DNA from 2 places in the Streptomyces sp. NPDC047453 genome. Region 1 is predicted to be linked to the other one. Evidence: riboswitches for the same ligand, from Rfam matches in the RefSeq annotation. Region 1 holds a riboswitch; the other holds the start of a gene.
The links. A riboswitch is a leader RNA that binds a small molecule or an ion and turns the genes downstream of it on or off. The one in region 1 is predicted to bind S-adenosylmethionine.

Region 1 (15,362 bases):
GACGACCAGATGGGCCTGCGGCAGGGCGAGCAACTGGTCGAGGATCGCCGGGTCGTGCTCGGACAGCGCGCGGGTGGCGATGTCCTTGGGGGTCATCCGGCCCGGCTCGACCGCGTCCACGGTCTCCGCCGGCCGCACCGACACCGGCGGCAGCGCCAGCTCCCGGCGCAGCCCCTGGGCCGCGTCGAGGACGGTGTCCAGCAGCAGCCGGACCCGCATGTCCTCCACGCTGCGCCCCTCGCGGGCCGCCCTGCGGGCCGCCTCCAGCGCGGCCTCCGCCTCCCCCAGACGCGACTTGAGCCGCCGGGCCTCGCTCTCGGCGGCCGACACCTGCGCCTGCCCCTCGGCCCGCACGGCCTCGATGTCGCCCCGTACTTTGCGCAGCGCGGCCTCACCGCGCTTGACGTCGCTGTGCGCGGCCCGCAGCTTGCGATGCAGCGACTCGGCCTCTTTCCTGGCGGCGTCCAGCTCGGCCCGCAGCCGCTCGGTGTCGGCGCGGGTCTGTTCGCGGGCAGCCGCCAGCTCGGCGCGCAGCCGCTCCAGTTCGGCTCGGCTCTCCTCGTCGGCGCGCTCGGCGTCCGCCCGCTGGGCCTCCTCACCCGCGGCGGCGACCAGCTTCACCCAGCCCGGCGGGCGCAGCACGTAGGCCGCGGCCGCCACGTCGAGCGGATCCGCGGCCGGGGGCGGCGAGCCGGAGTCGAGAGCGCCCGACAGCTCCGGCTGGTCCTCTTTGAACTTCTCGCCGATACGCTGGCGGAACAGTGGATCGGTCTCCAGCGCGGACGCCATCGCGTTGCCCGCGAACTTCGCCCGGCGACTCGGCGTGAACCGGGCATACTGCCGCAGCTGCGCGGGCAGCTCGGCGAACGTCAGCGCGCCGAAGGCGTCCGAGACGATCTGGACGACCCGGCGGCGCACTCCGTCGGGCAGGGGACGGTCGAGCACCTCGGCGGCGCCGTCGCCCGGCCCCCCGCCTTGTGTCTCCACCATCCGTCACCCCAATGCCTCAATGCCTCGATGCCTCTGCGCTTCACGGACCCCCGCGGGGTCGCCTGTGCGGGCCCACTCCGCTCAGGAGCCGGCGCCCGGCCTGTCCACGAGTTCCACCTGGTCCACGGCGTTGCACCAGCGGCAGCGCACCGACTCGATCGTCTCACTGACCACCTCGCGCTCCTCGACCTGCGGCTCTCCCGCCAGGTCGAGGTGGACGTACTCCACGACCTTCGACGAGCGGGTCACGTCGAAGCGGGTGAGGTTGCCGCACAGGGTGCAGCGCCACCGGGTCGTGGCGGTCGGCAGGGGAACCGTCATCGTGACTGTTCGCTTCCTTCTGTGTCCATGACGCGCCAGCTTCCCTGGGCGTGTGGCACGTAACCCTACGGCCTGGCGGCTACTCGGCGCCGGTCCGTCCACGGCGGCGAGGCGGTCTGTGCGGTTGCGTCCGGTTACGCCATGCTCTGTGCACATGATCGGCAACAGGTTCACGGTGGCCGCCCGGACGGTCCGGGCGGCCAGGGCGGTACGGAGCATGCAGGCGCCGGTGACGTGCGCCCTGATCGTCCTGTGCTGTCTGATCTTCGTGGCCGGCCCGGCGGCGGGCCTCAATCCCTCCTACGGCACGGGGGACGCGCTGCTGCTCGCCCAGCGGGCCTACTTCCGGCGGTGGGGCGTGATCCCCGACGATTTGTTCACCGGCTCGCTCCGGGCCGCCCTCACCCCCGCGACGGCCCTGTTCGTGCACGGCAGCTGGGTGCACCTGCTCGGCAACATGCTCTTCCTCTACGTCTTCGGTGCGATGACCGAGGAACGCATGGGCCGCGTCCGGTTCACGCTGTTCTACGCCGGCTGCGGCTACCTGGCCCTGGTGGGCTACGCGGTCGCCAACGCCGACTCCGGACAGAGCCTGGTGGGGGCCTCGGGCGCGATCTCGGCGGTCCTCGGCGCGTTTCTCTACCTGTTCCCCAGCGCCCGGGTGACCAGTCTCTTCCCGTTCCTGTTCTTCCTGCCGCTGCGCTTTCCCGCGTGGGTGGTGCTTCCCTTCTGGGCGGCCCTCCAGTGGCTGGCCGCCGGCCGCGCCACCGAGGGACCGCAGGTCGCCTACCTGGCCCACGTGGTGGGCTTCGCCCTGGGCTTCGCCTGCGCGTGGGCCTGGTTCGGCCGGAAGACTAGAGTGAAGGCCGCCCCTGCTCCGGCCCCCGAGGGAGAGAACCAGCCGTGATCACCGCGATCGTCCTCATCAAGACCAGCGTGGACCGGATCCCCGAGATCGCCGAGCAGATCGCCTCACTGGACTCGGTCAGCGAGGTCTTCTCCGTCACCGGCACCTACGACCTGATCGCCATGGTCCGGGTGCGGCAGCACGAGGACCTGGCGGAGGTCATCCCGGGGCGGATCAGCAAGATCCCTGGCGTCGAGGGGACGGACACGCACGTGGCCTTCCGCACCTACTCGCAGCACGACCTGGAGGCGGCGTTCGCCATCGGGCTGGACTCCTGACCGCCCGGGCTCCTGAGCGCGCGGATCACACCGCGGGCACGCAGCGGCCGTCCTCCGTGCGGTACGTCCACTTCGCGCCGTCCCTGACCAGCTCACGCACCGCCGCCACGAAGCGGTCCACGTGCTCGTCGGGCGTGCCCGCGCCGAAGCTCACGCGGATGGCGTTGAGGGACTTCTCGCCCGGGGCGGCCTCGGGCGCGCCGCACTCGCCCTGGCTCTGCGGATCGCCGCCCAGCAGGGTGCGGACCAGGGGGTGGGCGCAGAAGAGGCCGTCGCGGACGCCGATGCCGTACTCGGCGGAGAGGGCGGCGGCGAAGTGGGAGCTGTTCCAGCCCGCCACGACGAAGGAGATCACGCCGACCCGCGGGGCGTCGTCGCCGAACAGGGACAGCACCCTGACCTCGGGTACCTCGGCGAGACCCGCCCGCACCTTGCGGATCAGGTACCGCTCGCGCGCGACGAGGTCGTCGAAGCCGGCCTCGGTCAGCGCCGTGCAGGCCGAGGCGACGGCGTAGGCGCCGATGACGTTCGGGGAGCCTGCCTCGTGGCGGGCGGCCGACTCGTGCCAGCTCACGTCCACGGACCCGTCGGCGCGCCGCGCCACCGTACGGCTCGCGCCGCCGCCCGCGAGGTACGGCTCGGCCTCGCGCAGCCAGTCGGCGCGGCCGGCCAGGACGCCGGAGCCGAAGGGGGCGTACAGCTTGTGACCGGAGAAGGCGACCCAGTCGACGTCGAGGTCTCGGACGGACACCGGGTGGTGCGGGGCGAGCTGGGCGGCGTCCAGGACGATCCGGGCGCCGTGCGCGTGGGCGGCGGCGGCCAGCTCCCGTACGGGCCACAGCTCGCCGGTGACGTTGGAGGCTCCGGTGACGCACACCAGGGCCGGGCCGTGGGAGTCGCGGCCGGCGAGGGCCCGCTCCAGGGTCGCCACGGCCCGCTCCGGGGTGCGCGGGGCGTCGAGGCAGGTCACCCGCGCGTCCCGCCACGGAAGCAGCGAGGCGTGGTGCTCGGTCTCGAAGACGAAGACCTGGCAGTCCGCGGGCAGCGCGCGGGCGAGCAGGTTCAGGGAGTCGGTGGTGGACCGGGTGAAGACCACCTGGTCCTCCGCACGGCAGTCCAGGAACTCCGCGACCGTCTTCCGGGCGTTCTCGAACAGGTCGGTGGAGAGCTGGGAGAGGTAGCCGGCGCCGCGGTGGACGCTGCCGTAGTAGGGCGCGTACGCCGCCACGTCGTCCCAGACGCGCTGGAGGGCGGGCGCGCTGGCCGCGTAGTCGAGCGCCGCGTAGGTGACCTCCCCGCCGGTGACGAGCGGAACGGTGACGTCCCGGCCCAGCACGGGCAGCGGGGAACAGACGGACTGGTCGGCGGAGACGGCGGAAACGGTGGAAACGGACATGGGTGAACTCCCGTGAAAGCAGGCGAAATCACCACGCGAGCAGACATGGCTCGAGCGTGGGGAAGGGTGAAGGGGGAAAGCGCGGTGGCGGGGCTCTGCGGCCTCGAAGGCGACAGGCCCTAGCGCATTCGCTTGCTCACGGAAGGCTCCCTCGTCGACCAGGACCCCTGGACTGTGTCCACTCGAAGGAGTGCGAGGGGTCCGCGCTTGCCGTAGGCCTCGCTGCCTACGGCCTGGTCTTCACCCGGGGCACCCCGCCACGGACGGAGGGTTGCCGGACAGCCGGCCGGGGCCACATGGCTGTCACTCATGACCTGGTTCAGCATCCTGCCACACGATCTTCCACGCGCAAGGCGCAGTCCGGATCGTGGACTGCGCCTTGCGACGGGAGGCCCGGGTCTCAGGCGTTGCTGACGGTCACCCAGCGCTCCAGCGTGCGCTTGGCGGACCCGGAGTCGATCGACTCCGCCGCGCGGTCCATACCGGCCCGGATCTGTTCGGCGAAGGTGCCCGGGCCCGGCCTCAGGGCCACCAGCGCCGCCGCGGAGTTCAGCAGGACGGCGTCCCGTACGGGCCCCTTCTCTCCGTCCAGCACGCGCCGGGCCACCTCGGCGTTGTACGAGGCGTCACCGCCTCGCAGCGCCTCCACGGGCACCAGTTCGATGCCGACGTCCCGCGGGTCGAAGCGCTCCTGGGTCACCGTGCCGTCCCGGACGATCCAGACCTGGGAGGTGGCGGTCGTGGTGAGCTCGTCGAGGCCGTCGTCGCCCCGGAAGACCAGGGAGGAGTGGCCGCGCTCGGCGAAGACGCCGGCGACGACCGGTGCCATGCGCGGGTCCGCCACCCCGACGGCCTGGGCCCGCACCCTGGCCGGGTTGGTCAGCGGGCCGAGCACGTTGAAGACCGTGCGGATGGCCAACTGGCCGCGGGCGGCGCCCGCGTGGCGCAGCGCCGGATGGAACTTGATCGCGAAGCAGAAGGTGATTCCGGCCTCCTGCGCGACCTCGGCCACTCGCCGCGGCGTCAGTTCCAGATTGACGCCGAGCTTCTCCAGCACGTCGGAGGCCCCGGAGGCGGAGGACGCGGCCCGGTTGCCGTGCTTGACGACACTGGCGCCGGTGCCGGCCACGACGATCGAGGACATGGTGGAGATGTTCACCGTCTTGGCGCCGTCGCCGCCGGTGCCGACGATGTCGACGGTCGCGCCGGGCACCTCGATCACATTGGCGTGCTCGTACATCGTCCGGACCAGGCCGGTGATCTCCTCCACCGTCTCGCCCTTGGCCCGCAGGGCCACCACGAACCCGGCGATCTGCGCGTCGGTCGCCTCGCCGCGCATGATCAGGTCCATCGCCCAGGCGGTCTCGTCGGCGGTGAGGTCCCGGCCGTCCAGCAGGCCGTTCAGCAGGGCGGGCCAGGAGCGGCCCGCCGCGGTGGAGCCTCCAGCGGGGGTCACAGCGTTCATATGCCGCTCCTGGGTCGGTGTCCCGTACGGCGGGACGCGAATCTCGAACAGGTCCACCCTATCCAGCCCCGGACACCGCGAAGGGCCCCGTCCGGGGATCGGACGGGGCCCTTCGACCGTGGCGTGGCGACGCTCAGCGGTCAGTGATCAGTGGTGGCCGTGACCGCTCGTGATCTCCCTGTACTCCTCGACGGTCGGCTTCGGGATCTGGTTGTCCTCGCCGTAGTACGCGTTGCTGAGCTTGGCGCGCAGCTTCTGCGAGCCCTTGATCTTGCGCTCGACACCGTTCTCGTCGACCGCCGGGCCGATCTCGGCCGGCTCGTACTGGTCGTGCGCCGTGAGCGTGTAGAGCTGCTCCTGGCTGAGCGGCTCGTGGACCTCGATGAACTCACCGTGCGGCAGGCGCTTGATGATGCCGGTCTCGCGACCGTGCAGCACCTTCTCCTTGTCGCGGCGCTGGAGGCCGAGGCAGATCCGCTTGGTGACGACGAACGCGATGATCGGTCCGACGAAGAAGCCGATCCGGACGAACCAGGTGACCGCGTTGATCGACAGGTGGAAGTGCGTGGCCCACAGGTCGTTGCCGCCGCCGACCAGCGTGATCATGTACATCGTGATCCAGGCCACACCGAACGCGGTACGCGTCGGGGCGTTGCGCGGGCGGTCCAGGATGTGGTGCTCGCGCTTGTCGCCGGTGATCCAGGACTCGATGAACGGGTAGGCCGCCAGCGCCGCCAGGACCAGGCCGAAGAGGACCAGCGGGATGAACACGCCCAGGACGAGCGTGTGGCCCCAGAAGTTGACCTCCCAGCCCGGCATGAAGCGGACCAGACCCTCGGCGAAGCCCATGTACCAGTCGGGCTGGGCGCCGGTGGACACCTGGTCCGGACGGTACGGGCCGATCACCCAGATCGCGTTGATCTCCACGAGCGCCGCGATCATCGCGAGGACGCCGAAGACCAGGAAGAAGAAGCCGCCGGCCTTGGCCATGTACACCGGCAGCAGCGGCATGCCGACGACGTTCTTGTTGCTCTTGCCGGGACCCGCGAACTGCGTGTGCTTGTGGTAGAAGACCAGGATCAGGTGGGCCACCACCAGGCCCAGCATGATGCCGGGCAGCAGCAGGATGTGGATCGAGTAGAACCGCGCCACGAAGTCGTGACCGGGGAACTCGCCGCCGAAGAGGAAGTACGAGATGTACGTGCCGACGATCGGCATGGACAGGATCGCACCCTCGGTGAAGCGGACACCGGTGCCGGAGAGCAGGTCGTCCGGGAGCGAGTAACCGGTGAAACCGGTGAACATGCCCAGGGCGAACAGCAGGAAGCCGAACAGCCAGTTGATCTCACGCGGCTTGCGGAACGCACCGGTGAAGAACACGCGCATCATGTGCACGAACATGCCGGCCAGGAAGATCAACGCGGCCCAGTGGTGGATCTGCCGGATGAGCAGACCACCGCGCACCTCGAAGGAGATGTGCATGGTCGAGTTGAACGCCTCGCTCACCAGCTGACCCTGCAGCGGGACGTACGAGCCGTTGTACACCACCTCGCTCATCGAGGGGTGGAAGAACAGCGTCAGGTACACACCCGTGAGGATGATGATGATGAAGCTGTAGAGGCAGACCTCGCCCAACATGAACGACCAGTGGTCGGGGAAGATCTTGCGCATGTTGGCCTTGGCCAGGGAGTAGATCCCGAGCCGGCCGTCGGCCCAGTCGGCGATCCTCTCGCCGGCCGGTGCCTGCCCGCGAGAGCGGGACTCGTTGGCTGCTGATGTACTCATCCGCGCTCCCAGAATGCAGGACCGACGGGCTCCGCGAAGTCGCCGAGCGCCTGGAGGTAACCCTCGCTGTCCACGCCGATGCGCAGCTGCGGCAGAGCGTGGCCGGCGGGGCCGAAGATCACTCGGGCACCGTCGGAGAGGTCGAAGGTGGACTGGTGGCACGGGCACAGGGCGTGGTGCGTCTGCTGCTCGTACAGGGAGATCGGGCAACCCACGTGGGTGCAGATCTTCGAGAAGGCGACGATGCCCTCGTGGCCCCAGTCGAGTTCGCGCTTGTCCTTGATGTCGGCCGGCTCGAGCCGGATGATCATCAGGGCCGCCTTGGCGATCTCGTTGGCGAAGTCCTCGTCCGTCTCCTTCATCCCGTCCGGCATCGCGAAGGTGAGCGAGCCGACCGAGACGTCCTCGGGACGCAGCGGCAGGTTGGTGTTCATGTTGACGAGGCGCTTGCCCTTGGCCCACAGCGTGTGGCGCAGGCTGGTCCCGGGCAGCGGGCCCAGGTCGCGCAGCAGCATGACGCCGGACAGCGGCACCAGCGTGAGCGCGCCGAGCATCGTGTTGCGGATCAGCTTGCGACGGCCGATCGCCGACTCCTTGGCGCCCTGCTTGAAGTCCGCGTGGACCTTCGCACGGTCCTCGGGGGACGCCGCGATCGGGTGACGCTCGTCGGCGACCTCGACGTCGGACATCAGGGTGCGGGCCCAGTGGACCGCGCCCGCGCCGATCGCGAACAGCGCCACGCCCAGCGTGAGGCCGAGCGCGAAGTTCAGCGCGTTGATGTGCCCGAGCGGGAAGACGAAGATCGACTTGTCGTGCGGGATCGCCACGTACGAGGCGATGAAGCCGATGGTGGCCAGCATCGACACCGTGAACAGCAGGGCAACGGTGCGCTCGGACCGCCTGGCGGCCCGCTCGTCGATGTCCTGGATCCGGTGCTCGTGGGGCGGCAGTCCCGGGTCGGCGAACGGAGCCCGCTCGTCCGCCACGGAGACCGCGCCGCGCCCGTGCTCGTGGGCTGCCTGCTCTACGGGCAGGTTCTCTTCAGGAATGTCTCGGCTACTCATGACTTCTTGGCCTTTGCGGTCCGAGCGGCGACCCAGACGGCGACCGCGACAAGGGCACCCAGCCCGAAGATCCAGGCGAACAGACCCTCGGTGACCGGTCCGAGGCCACCCAGGTCCATACCGCCCGGAGTCGTGGTCTCGTCACCGTTGACCGCGTCGAGGTACGCGATGACGTCCTTCTTGTTCTTCTCCGTCAGCAGCGTGTCGGGGAAGGAAGGCATGTTCTGCGGGCCGGTCTGCATGGCCTCGTAGATGTGCTTGTTGCTCACACCCGTGAGGTCAGGTGCGTACTTGCCGTGCGTCAGCGCACCGCCCTTGCCGGTGAAGTTGTGGCACTGGGCGCAGTTGGTGCGGAACAGCTCACCGCCCTTGGCGGCATCCGCGCCCTCGGGGCTGTACTGGTTCTTCGTCGGCACGTTGGGACCGGCACCCAGGGACGCGATGTACGCGGCGAGCTGGTCGATCTCGGCCTGGTTGTAGATGACCTTCTTGCGCGGGATCTGCGCGCCCGGCTGCTGGGCCGGCATACGGCCGGTGCCCACCTGGAAGTCGACCGCCGCCGCGCCCACACCCACCAGGCTGGGACCGTCAGTGGTGCCCTGCCCACCGGTGCCGTGGCAGCTGGCGCAGCCGACCAGATAGAGCTTCCTGCCCTCCTCGATGGTGAGGGACTGGGCGGTGTCCTCGGCCTTCGCCTTGCTCGCGGGCGCGAACGCGGTGTACAGCCCCCCAGTGGCCGCCAGCGCGAAGAGTAGGACGACGACCGCCGCCAGCGGATGGCGTCGTCGTGCGGAGAGCTTTTTCACGGATTACCCCGGTGTCAGGATCTTCTGCGTCGATGCTTTGCGGACTTGGATCGGTTCGTCGGCTACTTGATCAGGTAGATCGTGGCGAAGAGTCCGATCCAGACGACATCGACGAAGTGCCAGTAGTAGGACACGACGATGGCCGCGGTCGCCTGCTCGTGAGTGAACCTCCGGGCCGCGTAGGTACGGCCGAGGACCAGCAGGAAGGCGATGAGACCGCCCGTCACGTGCAGCCCGTGGAAGCCGGTGGTCAGGTAGAACACCGAGCCGTACGGGTCGGAGGACAGCGAGATGCCGTCCTTCTTCACCAGCTCGGTGTACTCGAAGATCTGACCGCCGATGAAGATCGCACCCATGATGAAGGTGACGATGAACCAGCCCCGGAGCTTCTTCACGTCACCGCGCTCGGCGGCGAAGACGCCGAGCTGGCAGGTGAGTGAGGAGAGCACCAGGATCGTGGTGTTCACCGACGAGAAGGGGACGTTGAGAGCGCCCGCCATCTCCTTCCAGTGCGCCGGACCCGTCACCGATCGCAGGGTGAAGTACATCGCGAAGAGGGCCGCGAAGAACATCAGCTCGGAACTCAGCCAGATGATGGTTCCGACGCTGGTGAGGTTCGGTCGGTTGACCGACGGGTGCGCGTGCCCGGTTTCTACTGTCGTTGCTGTCGCCACGCCGACATTATGTCGGTCGCTTATCCCGCCCTCACCCCGGGGGGTGCCGTTCGGAGTGTCCTGGGGGTGTGCTCTGCCCGAACGGCCCCTCGAAGGGCTGTTCCAACCGCTGTCTACCAGGAGTTGAAGGGGGTAGCATCCGCGCCATCGGTACCCGGAAGTTCCCGACAGTTCCCGACGGGTTTTTCCCGACCAACGACGCGGAGGAACAATGCAGGCGACCGCCACGGTGCTGGTCTACAGCGACGACGCCAACACCCGGGAGCAGGTGCGGCTGGCGAGCGGCCGCCGGCCCGCTCCGGACGCCCCGGTGGTGGAGTTCCTGGAGTGCGCCACGCCCGCCGCGGTCCTCAAGGAGCTGGACCGGGGCGGCATCGACGTCTGCGTCCTGGACGGCGAGGCCGTGCCCATGGGCGGCATGGGGATGTGCCGGCAGATCAAGGACGAGGTCTTCAACTGCCCTCCGGTGCTGCTGCTCATCGGGCGGCCGCAGGACGCGTGGCTGGCCACGTGGAGCCGGGCGGACGCCGCGGTCACGCTTCCGGTGGAACCGGTGGAGTTCGCCGCCGCTCTGGCCTCCCTGCTGCGCAAGAAGGCGCTGAGCGGCGTCTGAGGCCCTTGAACGGAGCCCGGCGGACGACCCGCCCCTTTGCGGCCGCGGGCCGTCCGTGACCCCCTCGGGGCCCTGTCGTCCCGCGTCTCACACGCTCTGCGGGGTCAGCCGCGCCTTGTTCGTCTGCGCCCCGGCGCCGTCGGCGTCGGCGGCGATGGCGCTGCCCTGGACCCACTTCTGCCAGGGCATGTTCCAGTCGCCGAAGCCGTTGTCGAAGAGCTCCATGTTGTGGCCGGTCGAGTTGACGACCTGGACCAGGTCGCCCTCGTGGACGGTGTTGAAGAACCAGGAGGCGTTGGGGGTGCTCATGCCGGTGCAGCCGTGGCTGACGTTGGCCGCTCCCTGGGAGCCGACGGACCACGGGGCGGCGTGGACGTACTCGCCGCTCCAGGTCACGCGGGTGGCGTAGTACACCGGCAGGTCGTACGAATCGCTGGAGCCCGCGGCGATGCCGACGGTGGAGCTCTTCATCTGGACGTAGTACTGCTTGGCCAGGACGACCTTGATCCCGTTGCGGGTCGCGAAGCCGGGCTTGCCGGTGGTGATGGGGATCTCCTTGATCTTCTCGTCGTTCTTGTAGACCGTCATCAGGTGCTTGGCGGCGTCCGTGACCGCCACGATCCGGTCACCCGTGGTGATCTTCAGCGGCTTGGCCGCGCCGCCCCGCAGCTTGTCGCTGATCTTGACGTTCTCCAGGTTGCTGTGCGCCTCGACGGTGGCGTTGGCGGGCCAGTAGTCCTGCGGGCGGTAGTGGAGCTCCTTGTCGTTCACCCAGTACCAGGAGCCCTGCACGGCGGGCTTGGAGTCGACCCTGAGGGCGCGCTCGACGACGACCCGCTGGGCCTTGTCCTTGATCGGCTGGTCGAGTTCGGCCGTGATGGGCTGGCCGACGCCGTAGGTGCCCGCCTCAGGACCGAACTTGACGTTCAGGAGCTGTTGGCCCTTGGGCTTGTTCGTGTCGAAGGTGAGGACCTTGCGGCCGGGTCTTCCGTCCTCGTCCTCGGTGCTCACCCGGACCGTGTAGTGGGCGCCCCCGGCGAGCGGTGAGGTGCTGTGCCAGCGGCTGCCGTCGGCGGCCAGCTCGCCGGAGACCTGGCGCCCCGTGGCGTCCACGGCCGTGACGTCCGTGATGCGCCCGTCCTCGCCCTGAGCGGTGACTTCCAGGGGCTTGTCCGGGTCGGCCTTCTTCCCGGCTTCCGTGGGGCCGCTGAAGGAGATCTGGTCCGCAGCGTCGTACGGGGAGGCAGCCAGCGGATTGCCGTCCGAACCGCAGGCGGTGGCACTCGTGCCGAGGGCCGTGACCAGCAGGATCGCTCCCGCTCCGCGGGAAATCACAGTGGTGCTCATGGCACTCACGCTAGGTAGCTTCGTCACCTCCGGCACGGTGGCTCACCCGTCCGAGGGAATTTTCGAGGGAATAAGTCATCCAAAAGAGGGAGTCCGGACTCTCCAGGTGGAGAGTCCGGACTCCCTGGTGTTCAGCGATGCTCGGCGCTGGTTACTGGGTGCGGTTCTCGCCGCGGTAGTACTCGAAGACCCAGCCCCATACGGAGATCATGATGATCGGCGCCGCGAAGTAGACGAGCCACCAGCCGACCGCGATGCCGAGGAAGGCCAGCGCGCCACCGATGCCGAGGCCGAGCGGCTGCCAGCTGTGCGGGCTGAAGAAGCCCAGCTCGCCGGCGTCGTCCGCGACATCGGCCTCCTTGTCGTCCTGGGCGCCCACGTCGACCCGCCGGGCCGTGAAGCCCAGGTAGAAGCCGATCATGATGGACAGGCCGAAGGCCATGAAGAGCGCCGTCGCGCCGACCGCTTCCTTCGACCACACGCCGTAGACGATGGCGGTGATGAGCAGGAAGACGCTCAGCCACATGAACATCTTGCCCTGGATCTTCACTTGCCGGCCTCCTTGCCACCAGCGAGGGCCTTCTCACCGTGACCCGCGTTCTCGAGCTGGTCGAGCGCGGCGATCTCGGGGTGGTGCAGGTCGAACGCCGGCGATTCGCTGCGGATCCGCGGCAGGGTGAGGAAGTTGTGCCGCGGCGGCGGGCAGGAGGTCGCCCACTCCAGGGAGCGGCCGTAGCCCCACGGGTCGTCGACGCCGACCGGCTTGCCGTACTTGGCCGTCTTCCAGATGTTGTAGAAGAACGGCAGGATCGACAGGCCGAGCACGAACGAGAAGATCGTCGACAGCGTGTTCAGCGCGGTGAAGCCGTCGGCCGCGAGGTAGTCGGCGTACCGGCGCGGCATGCCCTCCACGCCCAGCCAGTGCTGGACCAGGAAGGTGCCGTGGAAGCCGATGAACAGCGTCCAGAAGGTGATCTTGCCGAGCCGCTCGTCGAGCATCTTGCCGGTGAACTTCGGCCACCAGAAGTGGAAGCCGGCGAACATCGCGAACACCACGGTGCCGAAGACGACGTAGTGGAAGTGCGCCACCACGAAGTACGAGTCCGAGATGTGGAAGTCCAGCGGCGGCGCGGCCAGGATCACACCGGTCAGACCACCGAAGACGAAGGTGATCAGGAAGCCGGTCGCCCACAGCATCGGCGTCTCGAAACTCAGTGAGCCCTTCCACATGGTGCCGACCCAGTTGAAGAACTTCACACCGGTCGGTACCGCGATCAGGAAGGTCATGAAGGAGAAGAACGGCAGGAGCACGCCACCGGTCACGTACATGTGGTGCGCCCACACCGTCACCGACAGACCGGCGATGGCGATCGTCGCGCCGATCAGGCCCATGTAGCCGAACATCGGCTTGCGGGCGAAGACCGGGATGATCTCACTGACGATGCCGAAGAACGGCAGCGCGATGATGTACACCTCGGGGTGCCCGAAGAACCAGAACAGGTGCTGCCACAGCAGTGCACCGCCGTTGGCCGCGTCGAAGACGTGGGCGCCGAACTTGCGGTCCGCCTCCAGCGCGAGCAGCGCGGCGGCCAGCACCGGGAAGGCCAGCAGGACCAGCACCGCGGTCAGCAGCACGTTCCACACGAAGATCGGCATGCGGAACATGGTCATGCCCGGCGCGCGCATGCAGATGATCGTGGTGATGAAGTTGACCGAGCCGAGGATCGTACCGAAACCGGACAGGGCCAGACCCATGATCCACATGTCGCCGCCGATGCCCGGCGAGTGCACCGCGTCGGACAGCGGGGCATAGGCGAACCAGCCGAAGTCGGCCGCGCCCTGCGGGGTGAGGAAGCCGCCCACGGCGATCAGCGAGCCGAGCAGGTACAGCCAGTAGGCGAACATGTTCAGCCGCGGGAAGGCGACGTCCGGGGCGCCGATCTGCAGCGGCATGATCCAGTTCGCGAAACCGGCGAACAGCGGCGTCGCGAACATCAGCAGCATGATCGTGCCGTGCATCGTGAACGCCTGGTTGAACTGCTCGTTCGACATGATCTGCATGCCCGGACGGGCCAGCTCGGCGCGCATGATGAGCGCCATCACGCCGCCGATGCAGAAGAACGCGAACGACGTCGCCAGGTACAGCGTTCCGATCGTCTTGTGGTCGGTGGTCGTCAGCCACTTCACCGCGAGATTGCCCGGTTGCCTGCGCCGGACCGGCAGCTCGCTCTCGTAAGAGTCCTCAGCTGCCGCGGCACCCTGAGGTTCGTTGAGGATGCTCACAGCTTGTTCGTCTCCCGGTTCTTCTCGTGGCTCGTCTGCGCGATGCCTGCGGGAACGTAACCGGTCTGCCCCTTCTTGGCGAGGTCCTTGAGGTGCTGCTCATAGCGCTCGGGCGAGACGACCTTCACGTTGAACAGCATCCGGGAGTGGTCCTGGCCGCAGAGCTCGGCGCACTTGCCCCGGAAGGTGCCCTCCATGGTGGGGGTCACCTGGAAGGAGTTGGTGTGGCCGGGGATGACGTCCTGCTTCATCAGGAACGGCAGCACCCAGAACGAGTGGATGACGTCGCGCGAGGTGAGGATGAAGCGGACGGTCTTGCCCTTGGGCAGCCACATGGTCGGACCGGGGTTGCCGTTCTGCGGGTTCCGCGTGCCCGGAATGCCGTAGTCGTAGACACCGCCGGCGTTCGCCGGGAAGTCCTCCTTGAACCGGTCCGGAATCGCGTTCAGGTTCTTGTCGGTCTTCGCGTCGCCCGACGAACCGGCGACGGGCTCGACGTAGTTGAAGGCCCAGCTCCACTGGTAGCCGACGACGTTCACCGTGACGTCCGGCTTCTTGGAGATGTCCAGGAGCTTGGACTCGTCACGGGCCGTGAAGTAGAAGAGCACCGAGACGATGACGAGGGGGACCACCGTGTACAGCGCCTCGATGGGCATGTTGTACCGGGTCTGCGGAGGAACCTCTACCTTGGTGCGGCTGCGCCGGTGGAAGAAAGCACTCCACAGGATCAGACCCCACACCAGGCAGCCGACGGCGAGCGCGGCCGCCCAGGACCCCTGCCACAGCGAGAGGATCCGGGGAGCCTCTTCCGTGGTCGGGGTGGGCATACCCAGCCGGGGAAAGTCCTTGTATGTGCAACCGGTTGCGGTCGCCAGGACCAGGCCCGCAGTCAGTGCCTGCAGCAGCTTCCGCCGCATCGGGCGCCGCGGCGAGCGGTCGGAGCCGTTGGGACTCACGTAGCGCCTTCCCGAGAGTCTCGCCCGCGCTGTTCGGCTGCGGCCTTCTCGCTGGTCGGTCGCGGCCCCGCGTCGGGCAGGGGTTTGGATGTTTATGCGGACCAAACCCTACTGGACGCCTTCCGGCGGGTCGCGGGGAGGGTGCCATACGCGCCGCGGGTCAGCCCGAAGGGGTGGGATACCCCTGCGTGGGCCGGTTTGTGAGAGGGGCTCGGGGCGCCCGATGAGGCATGTATGCGCCCTTTGTCGCGGCTGCGGGCGGGTTGGGCTCTCGCGTGCCCGCGCGACGAAGCCGCACCTCGGCGCTGTCCCGTGTCCCTTCGGAGCGCTTAGCGTTGACGTGTGGCCTACTTCGACGCTGCTTCCAGTGCTCCCCTTCATCCCGTCGCCCGGCAGGCTCTGCTGGCCGCCCTCGACGAGGGGTGGGCCGACCCCGCTCGTCTCTACCGGGAGGGGCGGCGGGCCCGGTTGCTGCTG
Region 2 (15,362 bases), on a different contig from region 1:
GCTGCCCGAGGTGTGGAAGCAGCGTGCGCTGGAGCGCCTCGCGGACCGGCTCGTCGACGGCGTCATCAGCGTGCGCGCCTCCGAGCACCGCTCCCAGTGGCGCAACCGCGAGGCCGCCGCCGTGCGCCTCGCCGCGATCCTCGCCGAGGCGACCGCGCCCCCGCCCAGGCCGCGCAGGCCCACCCGGATCCCGCGCGGCATCAACGAGCGGCGGCTGCGCGAGAAGAAGCAGCGCTCCGAGACGAAGCGGGGGCGCTCCGGGAAGGACTGGGGGTAGCCCGGGTACGGCGCCGGCGGGACGCCGGACGCGGGCGGGGCGTCAGCCCAGCCGACGGTAGCGGCCGCGGTAGTACAGCAGCGGTTCGCCGCCCGTGCCGGGCAGGCGGGCCGTCAGGACCCGGCCGATGACCAGGGTGTGGTCGCCCGCCGGCACCCGCTGCTCGGTGCGCAGTTCCAAGGTGGCCAGGGCGTCGGTCAGCAGGGGGGCGCCGGAGACCTCGCCGCGGGTGTGGGGGAGGTCCCTGAACAGCAGGCGGTCGCTGACCCGGCCCTTCATGGCGAAGCGGCCGGCGGCGGTGTGCTGGCTGTCGGTGAGGACCGATACCGCCCACAGGGGCTGTTCGGCGAGCAGGTCGTCCATGCGGGAGCCCTCGCGCAGGCTGACCAGGGCCAGCGGCGGGTCCAGGGACACCGACATGAACGCCGTCGCCGTCATGCCCGCGTCCTCGCCGGCCGGCGCCTGCGGGTCGTCCGGGTCGAGCGGCGGCTCCTGCGCGGTCACCAGGACCACACCGGCGGCCAGCCTGGACATCGCGGCACGGAACTCCTCGTTGGTCACCCCCTCAGCATGCCCGGGCAGGGGTCCCCCCTGCCCGAGCGGAGCCCGGAGCTCGGCGGAGGCGGTGGGGGAGGAGGGCGGTACGGAGGAAGTCTTCAACACACACGGAACGCTAACCACCGGTCCGCGGCCGCCGCATCGGGCCTCCGCCCGAAGCCGGACCTAGGACCAGCGGACGAGTATGTCGTGCATCATGTCCCCACGGCCGCGTGGCCCGCGTTCACCAAACGCACAGGGAAAAGACAGAAACCGCACTCAATTGTTCACGTTCGTCTGTGACTTGAGTCACAAGAGCTGTGAATTGTTGACCCTGTGTACCGAGTGGGCTTCGCGCTGTGATTCAGTGGCGGAGAATGCGCAGACGAACGCCGAACAGCACCCTTGATTCGCTGGCGAGGTCTCGGGGGGAGGGCGAGCATGGAGACCGACTCGGAGCCGTACGTCCGCCTGGCGTCCCTGCGGCAACTACACCAGGTCATGGCGGACATGAACACCGCGAGGAGTCTGGCGGACACACTGCAGACCGTCGCCGACGGCGTCGTGCAGGGCCTCGGCTACGAGCTGGCCTGTGTCAACCTCGTGCGTGCCGACGGTGACCTCGTGGTCGCCGCCTTCGCCGGGAACTCCGCCGCGGAGGCGCTGATCACCGGCCGCGTCGGCTCCCGGGAGTCCTGGGACCGCCGGCTGGCCATGGGCGAGCAGTGGGGCGGCCTGGTCTTCATACCCCACACCGAGGGCTGGGTCCTCGACGACGACGACGTCCCGACGTGGTACACCGACGGGCCCGCGCCGCGCTTCGATGGCGAGTGGCACCCCGCCGACCGGCTCTTCGCGCCCATGGACGTCCCCGGCGGGTCCGGCGGCTCCTCCGGCGAGCTGCTCGGCGTGATCTCCGTGGACCGCCCGCGCAACGGCCGCCGACCCGGCGCCTGGGGCCGTGAGGCCCTCCAGATGTACGCCTTCCAGGCGGCCATCGCGATCAGCAACGCCCGGCTGCGCTCCAACATGCAGCGCGCCCTCATACGCCTGGAGCGCGAGCAGCAGGCCCTGCGCGCCAGCGAGGAGAGTTTCCGCCAGGCCTTCGAGTACGCGCCCTCCGGCATGGCCATCGCCGAGATGGGCGGCGACCAGCACGGCCGGATCCTGCGCACCAACGACGCCCTGTGCCGCCTGCTGGGCCGCCCCGCCTCCGCCATGCGCCGCTACTCCTTCTCCGACCTCGTCCACCCCGAGGACATAGGCACCCTGCTGCGGACCTCGGCCGAGGGCGGCCGGGCGGAGCTGCGCCTGGGCCGCCGCGACGGCTCGTACGTGTGGGTGTCCCTGCGCAACTCCGTCGTCGCGGACGCCGCCGACGGGCCCCGCTTCCTGCTCACCCACGTCGAGGACATAGAGGAGCGCAAGCGCCGCGAGCTCCAGCTCGCCCATCGCGCCTCCCACGACTCCCTCACCGGCCTGCCGAACTCCGCCGAGCTGCGCGCCCGCCTGTCCGCCCGGCTGTGCCGGCGGCCCCAGGCCGCGCACACGGGTGACGCCGAGTCGCAGGACACCGCCTACGGTCACCCCGGCTACGACGTCGGCGACCACGGCTTCGACTTCCGGCCGGGCACCCGGGCCTACGACGCCTACGACCACCACGTGCACACCGTCGCCCCCGAGGGCGACCACGACGACGGCGCCAAGGGCCTCGCGGTCCTCTTCTGCGACCTCGACGGTTTCAAGTCGATCAACGACCGGTTCGGGCACAACGCGGGCGACGCGGTGCTCATCGAGGTGGCCCGGCGGCTGAGCAACGGCGTGCGCGACGGCGACACCGTGGCCCGGCTCGGTGGCGACGAGTTCGTGATCCTCGCCGACGGCCTCGGCCGGGCCGACGCCCAGGACCTCGCCGTACGGCTGCGCAACGAGATCATCCAGCCGATCCGCGCCGAGGGCCGGGCTGTCCGGGTCGGGGCGAGCTTCGGCATCGGGTGGGCCCACTGCGGCATGACGGCGGACGAAGTGCTGAAATCAGCCGACGAACGGATGTACGTCGAGAAACGATCTCGTCCCAAACAGCATCGCCGTGCCGGATGATCCGCAGGTCAGCCACCCTATGCGGCATGAGTCACCCGTTTGGGCCCCGTGAAGCGGGTAGGCTCGCCTTTCTCACGACGTACCGCACCACCCGCACCTGTTGAGGAGTACCAAGGGATGACGCCCGGCAACAGCGGCGCGAGCACGCCCGAGGACGACGACCCGTTCGGCTACCTGTACGCCGACGGCCAGGCCAACGGAGCTCAGCCGCCCTCCGGCGGTTACGGCTACCCGAACTCGGTCAACCGTGTCCGCGCGGTCGGTCAGCGGCAGTACGGCCAGGTCCCGCAGCAGCAAGGCGCGTACGGCCAGCCGAGCGCCCATTACGCCGCACCCGAGACCCTCCCCGGCGGCGCCCCGGCGCGGCAGCAGCCCCAGGGTGGTGGCGGCCGTGGCCGCGGTCCGAACACCAAGGGCCTGCTGATCGGCGCCATCGCGGTGGTAGCCGCGGTCGTCATCGGCATCGGCGTGGCGATGATCAGCGACGACTCGGGCAAGAAGGACGACAGCCAGGCCGGCGGTACGCCCCCGACGGCCACGCAGAGCACCGAGCCGAGCCCGTCGGCGAGCAACAGCGCACCGAGCGACGGCGAGTTGCCGAAGACCGACGCCGAGGCGCTGCAGCTGGACGGCGGCGCCACCAAAGCCTCGGACATCAAGGGCGCCCAGGCGGCCGGTGGCGTCTATGTGGCGAACTTCAACAACGTCGGCGCCTCGGCCACCTGGAGCGTCGACGGCATCCCCGAAGACGGCAAGTACACCGTGTTCGTCGGTTACGGCGTCCCGGGCAAGGACGGCACCGCCACTCTGACGGTCAACGGCACCGTGTCCAGCAGGCCGATCAACCTGAAGAACTGGGCGCACGCAGCCGAGGGCGACTACGAGAAGGGCTGGACGAAGACCTACAACTGGATCCAGCTCAACAAGGGCACGAACACCATCAGGATCTCGTGCGAGCAGGGTAACCAGTGTGATGCGAACCTTGACCAGGTGTGGCTGGCCAAGGGCTGGGTCGAGTCGGGCTGACGCTCACGCCGCGCTGACCTCCCCGGTCACCGCCACCTGCCCCAGCAGCTTCTCGTAGGCCGCGCGGTCGAACTCGCCGGCCACCGGGGACAGGACCGTGGCCGTGGACAGGGCGACCGCGCGGCTCAGGCGGTCCGGCCAGGGCAGGTGCTGGGCGAGACCGGAGAGCAGGCCCGCGACCGCGGAGTCGCCGGCGCCGGTCGGGTTGCCCTTGACGCGGGACGGCGGGGCGGCCCGCCACAGGCCGTCGGAGGTGTGCGCGAGCAGGCCCTCCGCGCCCAGGGAGGCGACCACCGCGCGGGCGCCGCGCCGGCGGGCGTCCTGGGTGGCGCGCAGCGGCTCGTGAGAGCCGGTGAGTTCGGCCAGTTCGTCGGCGTTCGGCTTGACGATGTCGGGGCGGGCGGCCACGGCCCGGCGCAGCGCCTCGCCGCTGGTGTCCAGCAGCACCGGCACGTTCGCGGCGCGCGCGGTGCGCACCAGACCGGCGTACGCGCCCACCGGCAGCCCCGGCGGCAGACTGCCGCACAGCGCCACCGCCGACACCGAGCCGAGCAGGTCCTCGTAGACGTCCTGGAAGGCGGACCACTCGGCCGGGGTGACGACCGGGCCGGGCTCGTTGAGCTGGGTGGTGTCGCCGGTGCGCTGGTCCACCACGGCTATCGTGCGCCGGGTCGCACCGGCCACCGGGACCAGCGCGTCCACCACGCCAGGTGCCTCGGACGCGAGGAGGTCGCGCACCTCGTGCCCGGTGGCCCCGCCCGCGAAGCCGGTGACCGTCACCTCGTGACCGAGGGCCGCCAGCACGCGGGCCACGTTCACGCCCTTGCCGCCGGGCCGCTCGGTCACCTCGGACACCCGGTGGGAGGCGTGCTGCCGCAGGGAAGGTACCCGATAGGTGATGTCGAGAGCGGTGTTCAGCGTGACCGTGAGGATCACCGGGCCGACCTCCCCCGAGTAAGCGCGTCCGCCGCGAAGTTCCGGAGACTCGATCATGCCAAAGACCCGGCCCACCGCCCACCCCTCGGACCGGCCACCGCGGCCGGACGGGGGGACGGATCAGCCCAGTTGGGGCTCAACCACCCATGCGCCCCGCCGCATTACGCCCTTCAGGGCGAAGTCCTCGTCCAGCAGGACGAGATCGGCGTCCTTGCCGGGTTCCAGGGAGCCCGCCCGGTCGTCCATCCCGAGCAGCCGGGCCGGATTGGCGGACAGCGCGGCGACCACGTCCGTGACCGGCAGCCGGTCGACCGTGACCGCCCGCCGGAACGCCCGGTCCAGGGTCAGGGTCGAGCCCGCGATCGAGCCGCCCTCCACCAGCCGCGCCACCCCGCCGTCGACCTCGACCTGGAGCGGGCCCAGCAGGTAGCGGCCGTCGCCGATCCCGGCGGCGTCCATGGCGTCGGTGATGAACGCGACCCGCCCGGCGCCCGCGTGATGGAACGCCATCTCCAAGGCGGCGGGGTGCAGGTGCACACCGTCGTTGATCAGCTCGACCGTGATCCGCTCGTCCTCCAGCAGGGCCGCGATCGGGCCGGGGGCGCGGTGGCCGAGCGGCGGCATCGCGTTGAACAGGTGGGTGGCGACGGTGGCTCCGGCGTCGATCGCCTCCACCGTCTGCTCGTACGTCGCGTCCGTGTGCCCGATCGCAGCGATCACGCCGTGCTCCGCGAGCAGCCGTACGGAGTCGATGCCGCCGGGCAGTTCGGTGGCCAGGGTCATCATCCTGGCCCGGCCGCGGGCGGCGTCGATCAGCTTGCGCACCTCGGCGGGGTCCGGGTCGCGCAGCAACTCCTCGGAGTGCGCTCCCTTGCGGCACGGCGAGATGAACGGCCCCTCGAAGTGGACGCCCGCGATCTCGCCCTGCTCGGCGAGTTCCGACAGCAGGCCCGCCTGCTTGACGAGGAGGCCCATGTCGTCGGTGACGGTCGAGGCGACCAGGGTGGTGGTGCCGTGCTCCCGGTGGGTGCGGACGGCGGTCAGCACGTCGTCGGCCGTGCCGGAGAAGGAGGCGCCGCCTCCGCCGTGGTTGTGGATGTCGACGAAGCCGGGGACCAGCCAGTGCCCGCGTACGTCGAGGATCTCGGCGTCCTCCCGGGCGTTGTCGGCGATCCGCGTACCGTCGACGATCACACGGCCGCCGTCCACGATCCCGGTGGGCAACACCACCCGGGCTCCGGTCAGAACCTTGCTGGGGGCCATCAGGTGGCTACCTCCGGAAAAGTCGTAGAAGTGTTGAGCAGGTCCCAGGCCAGGAGCCCCGCGCCCAGGCATCCGGCGGTGTCCCCGAGGGCCGCGGGGACGATCGACGGCAGCTTCTGGAAGGTGACGCGCCGCCGGACCGCCTCGCGCAGCGGCGCGAACAGCGTCTCGCCCGCCTCGGCGAGCCCGCCGCCGATGATCAGCGTGCGCGGGTCCAGCAGGGTGAGCGCGGTGACCAGCCCGTCGGCGAGCGCGTCCACCGCCTCCTGCCAGACCGCCCGCGCCCGCGCGTCCCCGGACTCCACGGCCTTGGCGCAGTCCGCCGCGTCAGCGTCCGGGTCCCCGCCCGCCTCGGCCCATGCCTGGCTGACCGCCGACGCGGAGGCGAACCGCTCCAGACAGCCGCGCTGCCCGCACGGACAGGCCAGGCCCCCGGGGCGTACGACGATGTGGCCGATCTCGCCCGCGAAGCCGTGCGCGCCCGCCTCCACCCGGCCGTCGATGCCGATGGCGCCTGCGATCCCGGTGCCCAGCGGCACGAAGAGGTACCGGTCGGTGCCCTTGCCCGCCCCGATCCGGCCCTCGGCCAGCCCGCCGGTGCGCACGTCGTGGCCCAGGGCCACGGGGGCGCCGAGCCGCTCGGCGAGCAGGTCACGCAGGGGTACGTCACGCCAGCCGAGGTTGGCCGCGTAGGCGGCGACGCCTCGCGCCTCGTCGACGATGCCGGGGACGGCGACACCGGCCGCGGCCGCCTCCTCCCCGAGGTGCCGGACGCCGTGCGCCCGCAGCTCGGCGGCGAAGTCGAGGATGCCCTCGACGACGGCGTCCGGTCCGCGCTCGCGGCCGGTCGCCCGGCGGGCCCGGTGCAGCAGCGAGCCGTCGGCGGCGACCAGGGCGGCCTTCATCCCGGTGCCGCCCACATCGAGGGCGATGACGTGTTTCACGTGGAACAGTGTGGACCCGTCGACCGGGAGAGGTCTAGTCCACTTGCTTGGTGCAGACCAATTGTGTCCACATGGTGACGCCGGTACGGCCGGAACGGCGCGGCGCCGGCCCAGCCGTGCCAGTCGGGCCAGTCGGATCCGACGAGGGCCGCTGTCGGTGGTGGAGGCTACGGTGCCTGGTATGGACGACGACGTGGAGCAGGGGCTCGGCCGCAGGGAGCGGGACATCCTCGCCCTGGAGCGCCGCGGCTTCACCGGCCCCGGCGCGAAGGAGCGCGCGATACGGGAGGAACTGGGCCTCTCGCCCGTCCGCTACTACCAGCTCCTCAACGCCCTCCTCGACGACACCCGCGCCCTCGCCCACGACCCGGTCACGGTGAACCGGCTGCGCCGGGTGCGCGAGGCCCGGCGCGCAGAGCGCTGAGACCCGCCCGGAACGGAGGAGTGCCCGCGGCCGTGGAGGGATAGGTTCGCCCTATGGGAAGCCAGGACAGTCACGCCACCGACTCGACCGCCCCCGTCTCCTCCCTCCCGACGCCCGCCACTCCGGCGGGCCGGGACGGGCTCGCCGCGATCCTCGCCCGGCCGGAGCACGCGCTGATCGCGCTCGACTTCGACGGGACGCTCGCCCCGATCGTCCCCGACCCCGACCAGGCCCGCGCCCACCCGGACGCCGTGCCCGCGCTCTCCGCGCTCGCCCCGAAGGTGGTCGCCGTCGCGGTGGTCACCGGCCGCCCGCCCGGCGTCGCGGTGCGCCACGGCGGCTTCGCGGGCGTACCCGGCCTGGAACACCTGGTCGTCCTCGGCCACTACGGCGCCGAGCGCTGGGACGCCGCCACGGGCACGGTCACCGCCCCGCCCCCGCACCCCGGTGTCGCCGCGGTCCGCGCCGAACTGCCCGGCCTGCTCGACCGGATCGGCGCCTGGCACGGCACCTGGATCGAGGAGAAGGGCCGCTCGGTCGCCGTCCACACCCGCCGTGCGGACGACCCGCAGGCCGCGTTCGAGGCGCTGCGCGAGCCCCTCGCCGACCTGGCCCGCCGCCACGCGCTGATCGTCGAGCCAGGCCGCATGGTCCTCGAACTGCGCCCTCCGGGCATGGACAAGGGGGTCGCCCTCCTGGACTGCGCCCGCGACCTGGGCGCCACGTCGGTCCTGTACGCGGGGGACGACCTGGGCGACCTGCCGGCCTTCGCCGCGGTCGACAAACTCCGCTCGGACGGAATTCCGGGCGTCCTGGTCTGCAGCGGCAGCACGGAGGTCACGGAGGTGTCGGAGAGGGCCGACCTGGTGGTGGACGGCCCGGCCGGGGTGGTGGCACTGCTGAGGAACCTGGCGGACCACCTCGCCTAGTGCTGTGACCGGAAAGGTTTGCCGGGAAGCTCGCGGCGTCCGGTGCTGGGGGTACCTCCCGCGCCGTTCAGGCTGTGGGGGAGCATCGCAAGGCGGAGCGTCGCCCGCGTACTGGATGTACTCGGGTGATGCGATAATGCGGCGTGGGGGTACCCCCCGGCCGGAGGCTGGGGGAGTGCCGTGCCGGGCGTCGCGAGCCGGTGAACCTTTCCGGTCACAGCACCAGCCGCTCGGCCGCTCAGCCGCCCAGTTCCTCCAACTGGTCCAGGAACCACTGAGCGGGCGGCAGCGCGGTCGCGGCGGCGGCCAGCCGCTTCGTCCGCTCCGCCCGCTCGTGCTCCGGCATGCTCAGCGCCCGGTGCAGCGCCCCGGCCGTCCCGATCACGTCGTACGGGTTGACGACGACCGCGTCCTCCCCCAGCTCCGCGTACGCGCCCGCCTCCCGCGACAGCACCAGCGCACACCCCGAGTCGGAGACGACCGGCACCTCCTTGGCGACCAGGTTCATCCCGTCCCGGATGGGGTTGACCAGCGCCACGTCGGCGATCCGGTACGCCGCGAGCGAGCGCGCGAAGTCGTCCTCCACGTGCAGCAGGACCGGGGTCCAGCCGGGCGTCCCGTAGCGCGCGTTGATCTCCTCGGCCACCCGCCGCACCTCCTCCGTGTACTTCCGGTACACCGCGAGGTCCTGCCGTGAGGGGTAGGCGAACGCCACGTGCACCACCCGCTCGCGCCACTCGGGGCGGTCCTCCAGCAGCTGCCGGTACGCGTGCAGCCCCCGCACGATGTTCTTGGACAGCTCGGTCCGGTCCACCCGCACGACCGTCCGGCGCGGGCCCCCGTCCGGTCCGGTGCCGACCTCCTCGCGCAGCGCCGCCATCCGCTCCTCGACGTCGGCACGGCGCGACCGCTCCCGCAGGAACTCCGCGTCCGCGCCCAGCCCGTGCACCCCGATCCGGGTGCCCCCGAGCCCGCCGACGAGCGCGTCGCAGCAGCCGGCGAACGCGTCCGCCCACCGCTGGGTGAGGAAGCCCAGCCGGTCCGCGCCCAGCATCCCGCGCAGCACCTGCTCGGCGATGTCGTCGGGGAGGATCCGGAAGTAGTCCGCCGGCGCCCACGGCGTGTGCGAGAAGTGCCCGATGCGCACATCGGGCCGGAAGTCGCGCAGCATCCCCGGCACGAGCGCCAGGTGGTAGTCCTGCACCACCACGGCCGCCCCCTCGGCCGCCTCCTCCGCCAGCGCCTCGGCGAAGGCCAGGTTGTAGGCCTCGTAGGACTTCCAGCGGCGTCGGAAGTCCGCGTCGAAGACCGGCTCCAGCGGGGTCTGGTACAGCATGTGGTGGACGAACCACAGCACCGAGTTGGCGATGCCGTTGTAGGCGTCGGAGAAGACCTTCGCGTCGATGTCGAGCATCCGCACCTGCTGCCCGCCGGTCGCCTCCGACGGCAGCCGGCGCCCGCTCTCGAAGCGGACCGTCGCCTCCCGGTCGGCGTCGCTCAGCGCGGCGCACACCCACACCGCGCCCGCCTCCGGACCGATCGCGGAGAGCCCGGACACCAGCCCTCCGCCTCCGCGCCGGGAGTGGAGCGTGCCGTTCTCGCGCACCTCGTACGAAACCGGGCCGCGATTGGACGCGACCAGTACCTCGGCACCGTGCGTAGAAGCCATACGCCTCAACTTAGCCCGGCCCCGAAACGCTCAAACGTACGGTTCCGCTTCGTAGCCGGCGGACGGCGGGCGGGACCGGTGTTTCACGCCACCTGCCGGGCCGCGTACTCCGCGATCTCGGCCATCGGCGGACGCTCCTCCGTGTCCACGTCGTACGTCCGCGGCTCGAAGCCGTTCTGGCCGCGGACGAACTGGGTGAGGCAGGGGCGCACGAGGTGGCCGCGGGCCAGGCGCAGCTGCGCGGTGCGGTAGATCGCGGCGGCCATCCGGCCGAGCGCCTGTCCGTCCTGGTGCCGGTGCCTGCGCACGCCGACGTCGACCTGGGCGAGGGCGTCCAGGCCCACCAGGTGCAGCGCGTCGACCAGCATGCCCAACTCGACGCCGTAGCCGACCGGGAAGGGCAGTTGTTCGAGGAGTGAGCGGCGGGCCGCGTACTCGCCGCCGAGCGGCTGCACGAAGCCGGCCAGCTGCGGCCAGTGCATGTTGAGCAGCGGGCGTGCCATCAGCTCGGTGACCCGCCCGCCCTGCCCGGCCTGCCCGCCCTGCCCGGCCTGCCTGGCCTGCCCGGCCGCGGCCGGTTCGGAGGTGTGCCCGCCGGGCACGGTGAAGGGCCGGTCGTACATCGCCTTGACCAGGTCGACGTCGCGTTCGGTGAGCAGCGGGCCCACGATGCCGGTGACGAAGTCGGAGGAGAACTCCCGCAGATCGGCGTCGACGAAGCAGATGACGTCCCCGCGGGTGACGAGCAGGGAGCGCCACAGGACCTCGCCCTTGCCCGGCACGGCCGGCAGGCGTGGCAGGATCTCGTCGCGGTGCACCACGCGGGCACCCGCGGCGGCGGCCACCTCGGAGGTGCGGTCGGTGGAGCCCGAGTCGACGACGACGATCTCGTCGACGAGCGGTGCCCGTTCCACGAGGTCGCGGCGGATCACCGCGACGATGTCGCCGACCGTCGCCTCCTCGTTCAGCGCGGGCAGCACCACGGAGACCGACTGGCCGGTGCGCTGCTTGGCCGCCAGGATCTGGTGGAGCGGCCGGTCGGCCACGGACCAGGAGCGGGTGGCCAGCCAGCGCTCGACTTCTTCCAGCACGGTCAGCGGCTCCTCACTGTTGTCTCGCGCTTCGGACGACTGACTCAGCCGTCCTGGCCTTCCGTTACAGTCTGAACAACGCGGACGACCATCCCATGCCGGGGGTCACCTCCGCGTCACAACCGAATACAGCTCATCCAGAGGGGCAGAGGGACACGGCCCGATGAAGCCCCGGCAACCCTCCAGCCGGTTTCTCGTATCGACTGCTGTGCGTGCACAGCCGATCGTCTTCGCGAGGCTCCCGGCTAGGGAAGGTGCCAAATCCGTCTCACGGCGAGATGCGTCGTGAGGAAGATGAGGAGAAAGGGCCTCGCCTCACATGGCTGTGCAGACCGTTGTAAGCAGCACCGACTCCACCGTGGACCTCGGCCCCGCAGCGGCGCTGAGCTGCCGCGAGTGCGGTCACCGCGTCCCCCTCGGCCCGGTCTTCGCCTGCGAGGAGTGTTTCGGCCCGCTGGAGATCGCCTACGACTTCTCGGCCTACGACACCGAGGAGCTGCGCAAGAGGATCGAAGCGGGCCCCGCGAACATCTGGCGCTACGCGCCGCTGCTGCCCGTCCCCGCGGACGTCGCCGGCAAGCCGAACCTGAACCCGGGCTGGACCAAGCTCGTCCGGGTCGACCGCCTCGCCCGCGAACTGGGGGTGACCGGCGGGCTGTACGTGAAGGACGACTCCGGCAACCCGACGCACTCCTTCAAGGACCGCGTGGTCGCCCAGGCGCTGGAGGCGGCCCGCGCCTTCGGCTTCACGACCCTCTCCTGCTCCTCGACCGGCAACCTCGCCGGCGCCGTCGGCGCCGCGGCCGCCCGCGCCGGGCTGCGCTCCTGCGTGTTCATCCCGCACGACCTGGAGCAGGGCAAGGTCGTGATGGCCGCGATCTACGGCGGCGAACTCGTCGGCATCGAGGGCAACTACGACGACGTGAACCGCTTCTGCTCCGAGCTGATCGGCGATCCGGCCGGCGAGGGCTGGGGCTTCGTCAACGTCAACCTGCGGCCGTACTACGCCGAGGGCTCCAAGACGCTGGCGTACGAGATCTGCGAGCAGCTCGGCTGGCGGCTGCCGGACCAGATCGTCGTCCCGATCGCCTCGGGCTCCCAGCTCACCAAGGTCGACAAGGGCCTGCGGGAGCTGATCGAGCTGGGGCTGGTCGAGGACAAGCCGTACAAGATCTTCGGTGCCCAGGCCGAGGGCTGCTCGCCGGTGTCCACCGCCTTCAAGGCCGGCCACGAGGTCGTGCGGCCGCAGAAGCCGAACACGATCGCCAAGTCACTGGCCATCGGCAACCCGGCCGACGGCCCGTACGTCCTGGACATCGCGCGCCGCACCGGTGGCGCGGTGGAGGACGTGACCGACGAGCAGGTCGTCGACGCCATCAAGCTGCTGGCGCGGACCGAGGGCATCTTCGCCGAGACCGCGGGCGGTGTGACGGTCGGCGTGACGAAGAAGCTGGTCGAGGACGGCGTCCTCGACCCGACGAAGACCACCGTCGTCCTCAACACCGGCGACGGGCTGAAGACGCTGGACGCGGTGGCCGGCACCGGCCTGACCGCGACGATCCGTCCGACCCTGGACTCCTTCCGAGAGGCTGGCCTGGCATGAGCGTGACCGTTCGCATCCCCACCATCCTGCGCACCTACACCGGCGGCCGGGCCGAGGTGAACGCCGAGGGCGCGACCCTGTCCGAGGTCATCTCGGACCTGGAGAAGAACCACACGGGCATCGCGGCACGGGTCCTGGACGACCAGGGCAAGCTGCGCCGCTTCGTCAACGTGTACGTCAACGACGACGACGTCCGGTTCGAGCAGGGCCTCGAGACGGCCACCCCGGACGGCGCGGGCGTCTCGATCATCCCGGCGGTCGCCGGCGGCTGATCATTACCTTCGGTAATCCCGGTTACGCAGAGTTCATCGAATTGCCCCCTCCGTGAGAGAAGCGGAGGGGGCAATTCTGTGTGATTGAGCGCGGTACAGTTGGGGAACGCGCCCTCGAACTCCGAATCCGGGGCCATGGATTCCTGCCGCGAGCCCGGCAAGAAGTAGCCAAAGTCTGCGGGCCTTTTGCGGCATTTGCCTTGTCTGCGGGGCCCGACTTGCCCTGAATTCGCGTGAATTCTTCCTATATTCCGGACCGCGTACGTCCAGATTTCTCGTCCGATTGACCTGTTGCAGACGGCAGTTGGACAGATACATTCAGCCGCGGTCGACGCGTTCCGGCGCACGCCCCCGATCCACGGGGGGTGAGGTCTGACCCGGGTCCGCGAAGTGTGGATCTGTGCAAGGGCCAGTAATAGGGGAGTTAGGCATGGCTCAGGGCACCGTCAAGTGGTTCAACGCGGAGAAGGGGTACGGCTTCATCGCGGTCGACGGTGGTGCGGACGTCTTCGTCCACTACAGCGCGATCCAGATGGACGGCTACCGCACGCTGGAAGAGGGCCAGCGGGTCGAGTTCGAGATCTCGCAGGGCCAGAAGGGTCCGCAGGCCGACATGGTCCGTGTCACGGCCTGAATCGCGCGACCACCGCAAGCGACGTTCTTCTTCGGAAGGGCCCGCACCTCCGCTGCCGGGGTGCGGGCCCTTCGCTGTGCCGGCGCACCGCCCCGTCCGGCGGTCGGCACGCCCGGGTCCGCGCGCTCGCACGGCCCGGCACACCCGTGTTCGCGCCCGGCTGAGTGCCCCGCCGACCCCCCAAGGCGCTTGCACTCGAAGGGGTCGAGTGCTAATCATTGGCGTTAGCACTCTGAAGGTGAGAGTGACAACGAAGGACCGGGTCGGTGAGGCCACGGGCCGGGTGGGGCAAGGAACCACCGGTCGGGGCCGTCCGTCGCGGGCGCGGGCGCGGTCCGAAGTAATCACCCCCAGTCCTGGGAGGACCACTTCACATGGCCAAGATCATCGCGTTCGACGAGGAGGCGCGGCGAGGCCTCGAGCGCGGCATGAACCAGCTCGCGGACGCCGTCAAGGTGACCCTCGGCCCCAAGGGCCGCAACGTCGTCCTCGAGAAGAAGTGGGGTGCCCCCACGATCACCAACGACGGTGTCTCCATCGCCAAGGAGATCGAGCTCGAGGACCCGTACGAGAAGATCGGCGCCGAGCTGGTCAAGGAAGTCGCCAAGAAGACGGACGACGTCGCCGGTGACGGTACGACCACCGCGACCGTGCTCGCCCAGGCCCTGGTCAAGGAAGGCCTGCGCAACGTCGCCGCCGGTGCCAACCCGATGGCTCTGAAGCGCGGTATCGAGAAGGCCGTCGAGGCCGTCTCCGCCGCCCTGCTCGACCAGGCCAAGGAGGTCGAGACCAAGGAGCAGATCGCCTCCACCGCCTCCATCTCCGCCGCCGACACCCAGATCGGCGAACTCATCGCCGAGGCCATGGACAAGGTCGGCAAGGAAGGCGTCATCACCGTCGAGGAGTCGCAGACCTTCGGTCTGGAGCTCGAGCTCACCGAGGGCATGCGCTTCGACAAGGGCTACATCTCCGCCTACTTTGCGACCGACATGGAGCGCATGGAGGCGTCGCTCGAGGACCCGTACATCCTCATCGCCAACTCCAAGATCTCCTCGGTCAAGGACCTGCTCCCGCTCCTGGAGAAGGTCATGCAGTCGGGCAAGCCGCTGCTGATCATCGCCGAGGACGTCGAGGGCGAGGCCCTGTCGACCCTGGTCGTCAACAAGATCCGCGGCACCTTCAAGTCCGTCGCCGTCAAGGCCCCGGGCTTCGGCGACCGCCGCAAGGCCATGCTCGGCGACATCGCCATCCTCACGGGCGGCGAGGTCATCTCCGAGGAGGTCGGCCTCAAGCTGGAGAACGCGACCCTGGACCTCCTGGGCCGCGCCCGCAAGGTCGTCATCACCAAGGACGAGACCACCATCGTCGACGGTGCCGGCTCCTCCGACCAGGTCAACGGCCGGGTCAACCAGATCCGCGCCGAGATCGAGAACAGCGACTCCGACTACGACCGCGAGAAGCTCCAGGAGCGCCTGGCGAAGCTCGCCGGCGGTGTCGCGGTCATCAAGGCCGGTGCCGCCACCGAGGTGGAGCTCAAGGAGCGCAAGCACCGCATCGAGGACGCCGTGCGCAACGCCAAGGCGGCCGTCGAGGAGGGCATCGTCGCCGGTGGTGGCGTGGCCCTGCTCCAGACCACCAACGTCTTCGAGAAGCTGGA

Region 2: linked by a shared signal. The riboswitch ahead of thrC (threonine synthase) and the one ahead of ABZ818_RS02335 (aminotransferase class V-fold PLP-dependent enzyme) in region 1 are both predicted to bind S-adenosylmethionine.

The regions. Positions count from the first base shown of each region.
Region 1 is NZ_JBEYTS010000001.1:515,373-530,734, reverse strand. It holds gene ABZ818_RS02355 (NYN domain-containing protein) at 1-990, opposite strand, end outside; gene ABZ818_RS02350 (hypothetical protein) at 1,072-1,311, opposite strand; gene ABZ818_RS02345 (rhomboid family intramembrane serine protease) at 1,466-2,218, shown strand; gene ABZ818_RS02340 (Lrp/AsnC ligand binding domain-containing protein) at 2,215-2,496, shown strand; gene ABZ818_RS02335 (aminotransferase class V-fold PLP-dependent enzyme) at 2,522-3,892, opposite strand; SAM riboswitch class IV at 4,091-4,207, opposite strand; gene trpD (anthranilate phosphoribosyltransferase) at 4,293-5,357, opposite strand; gene ABZ818_RS02325 (cytochrome bc complex cytochrome b subunit) at 5,505-7,142, opposite strand; gene ABZ818_RS02320 (Rieske 2Fe-2S domain-containing protein) at 7,139-8,206, opposite strand; gene ABZ818_RS02315 (c-type cytochrome) at 8,203-9,012, opposite strand; gene ABZ818_RS02310 (heme-copper oxidase subunit III) at 9,075-9,686, opposite strand; gene ABZ818_RS02305 (hypothetical protein) at 9,898-10,299, shown strand; gene ABZ818_RS02300 (Ig-like domain-containing protein) at 10,387-11,646, opposite strand; gene ABZ818_RS02295 (cytochrome c oxidase subunit 4) at 11,798-12,196, opposite strand; gene ctaD (cytochrome c oxidase subunit I) at 12,193-13,929, opposite strand; gene coxB (cytochrome c oxidase subunit II) at 13,926-14,885, opposite strand; gene ABZ818_RS02280 (aminotransferase class V-fold PLP-dependent enzyme) at 15,228-15,362, shown strand, end outside.
Region 2 is NZ_JBEYTS010000007.1:205,072-220,433, reverse strand. It holds gene arfB (alternative ribosome rescue aminoacyl-tRNA hydrolase ArfB) at 1-277, shown strand, start outside; gene ABZ818_RS09910 (flavin reductase family protein) at 320-838, opposite strand; gene cdgB (diguanylate cyclase CdgB) at 1,256-2,914, shown strand; gene ABZ818_RS09900 (carbohydrate-binding protein) at 3,032-3,940, shown strand; gene ABZ818_RS09895 (1-phosphofructokinase family hexose kinase) at 3,944-4,876, opposite strand; gene nagA (N-acetylglucosamine-6-phosphate deacetylase) at 4,997-6,139, opposite strand; gene ABZ818_RS09885 (ROK family protein) at 6,139-7,083, opposite strand; gene ABZ818_RS09880 (DUF3263 domain-containing protein) at 7,265-7,507, shown strand; gene otsB (trehalose-phosphatase) at 7,561-8,436, shown strand; gene ABZ818_RS09870 (trehalose-6-phosphate synthase) at 8,675-10,105, opposite strand; gene ABZ818_RS09865 (glucosyl-3-phosphoglycerate synthase) at 10,189-11,196, opposite strand; SAM riboswitch class I at 11,327-11,497, shown strand; gene thrC (threonine synthase) at 11,516-12,799, shown strand; gene ABZ818_RS09855 (MoaD/ThiS family protein) at 12,796-13,071, shown strand; gene ABZ818_RS09850 (cold-shock protein) at 13,502-13,705, shown strand; gene groL (chaperonin GroEL) at 14,080-15,362, shown strand, end outside.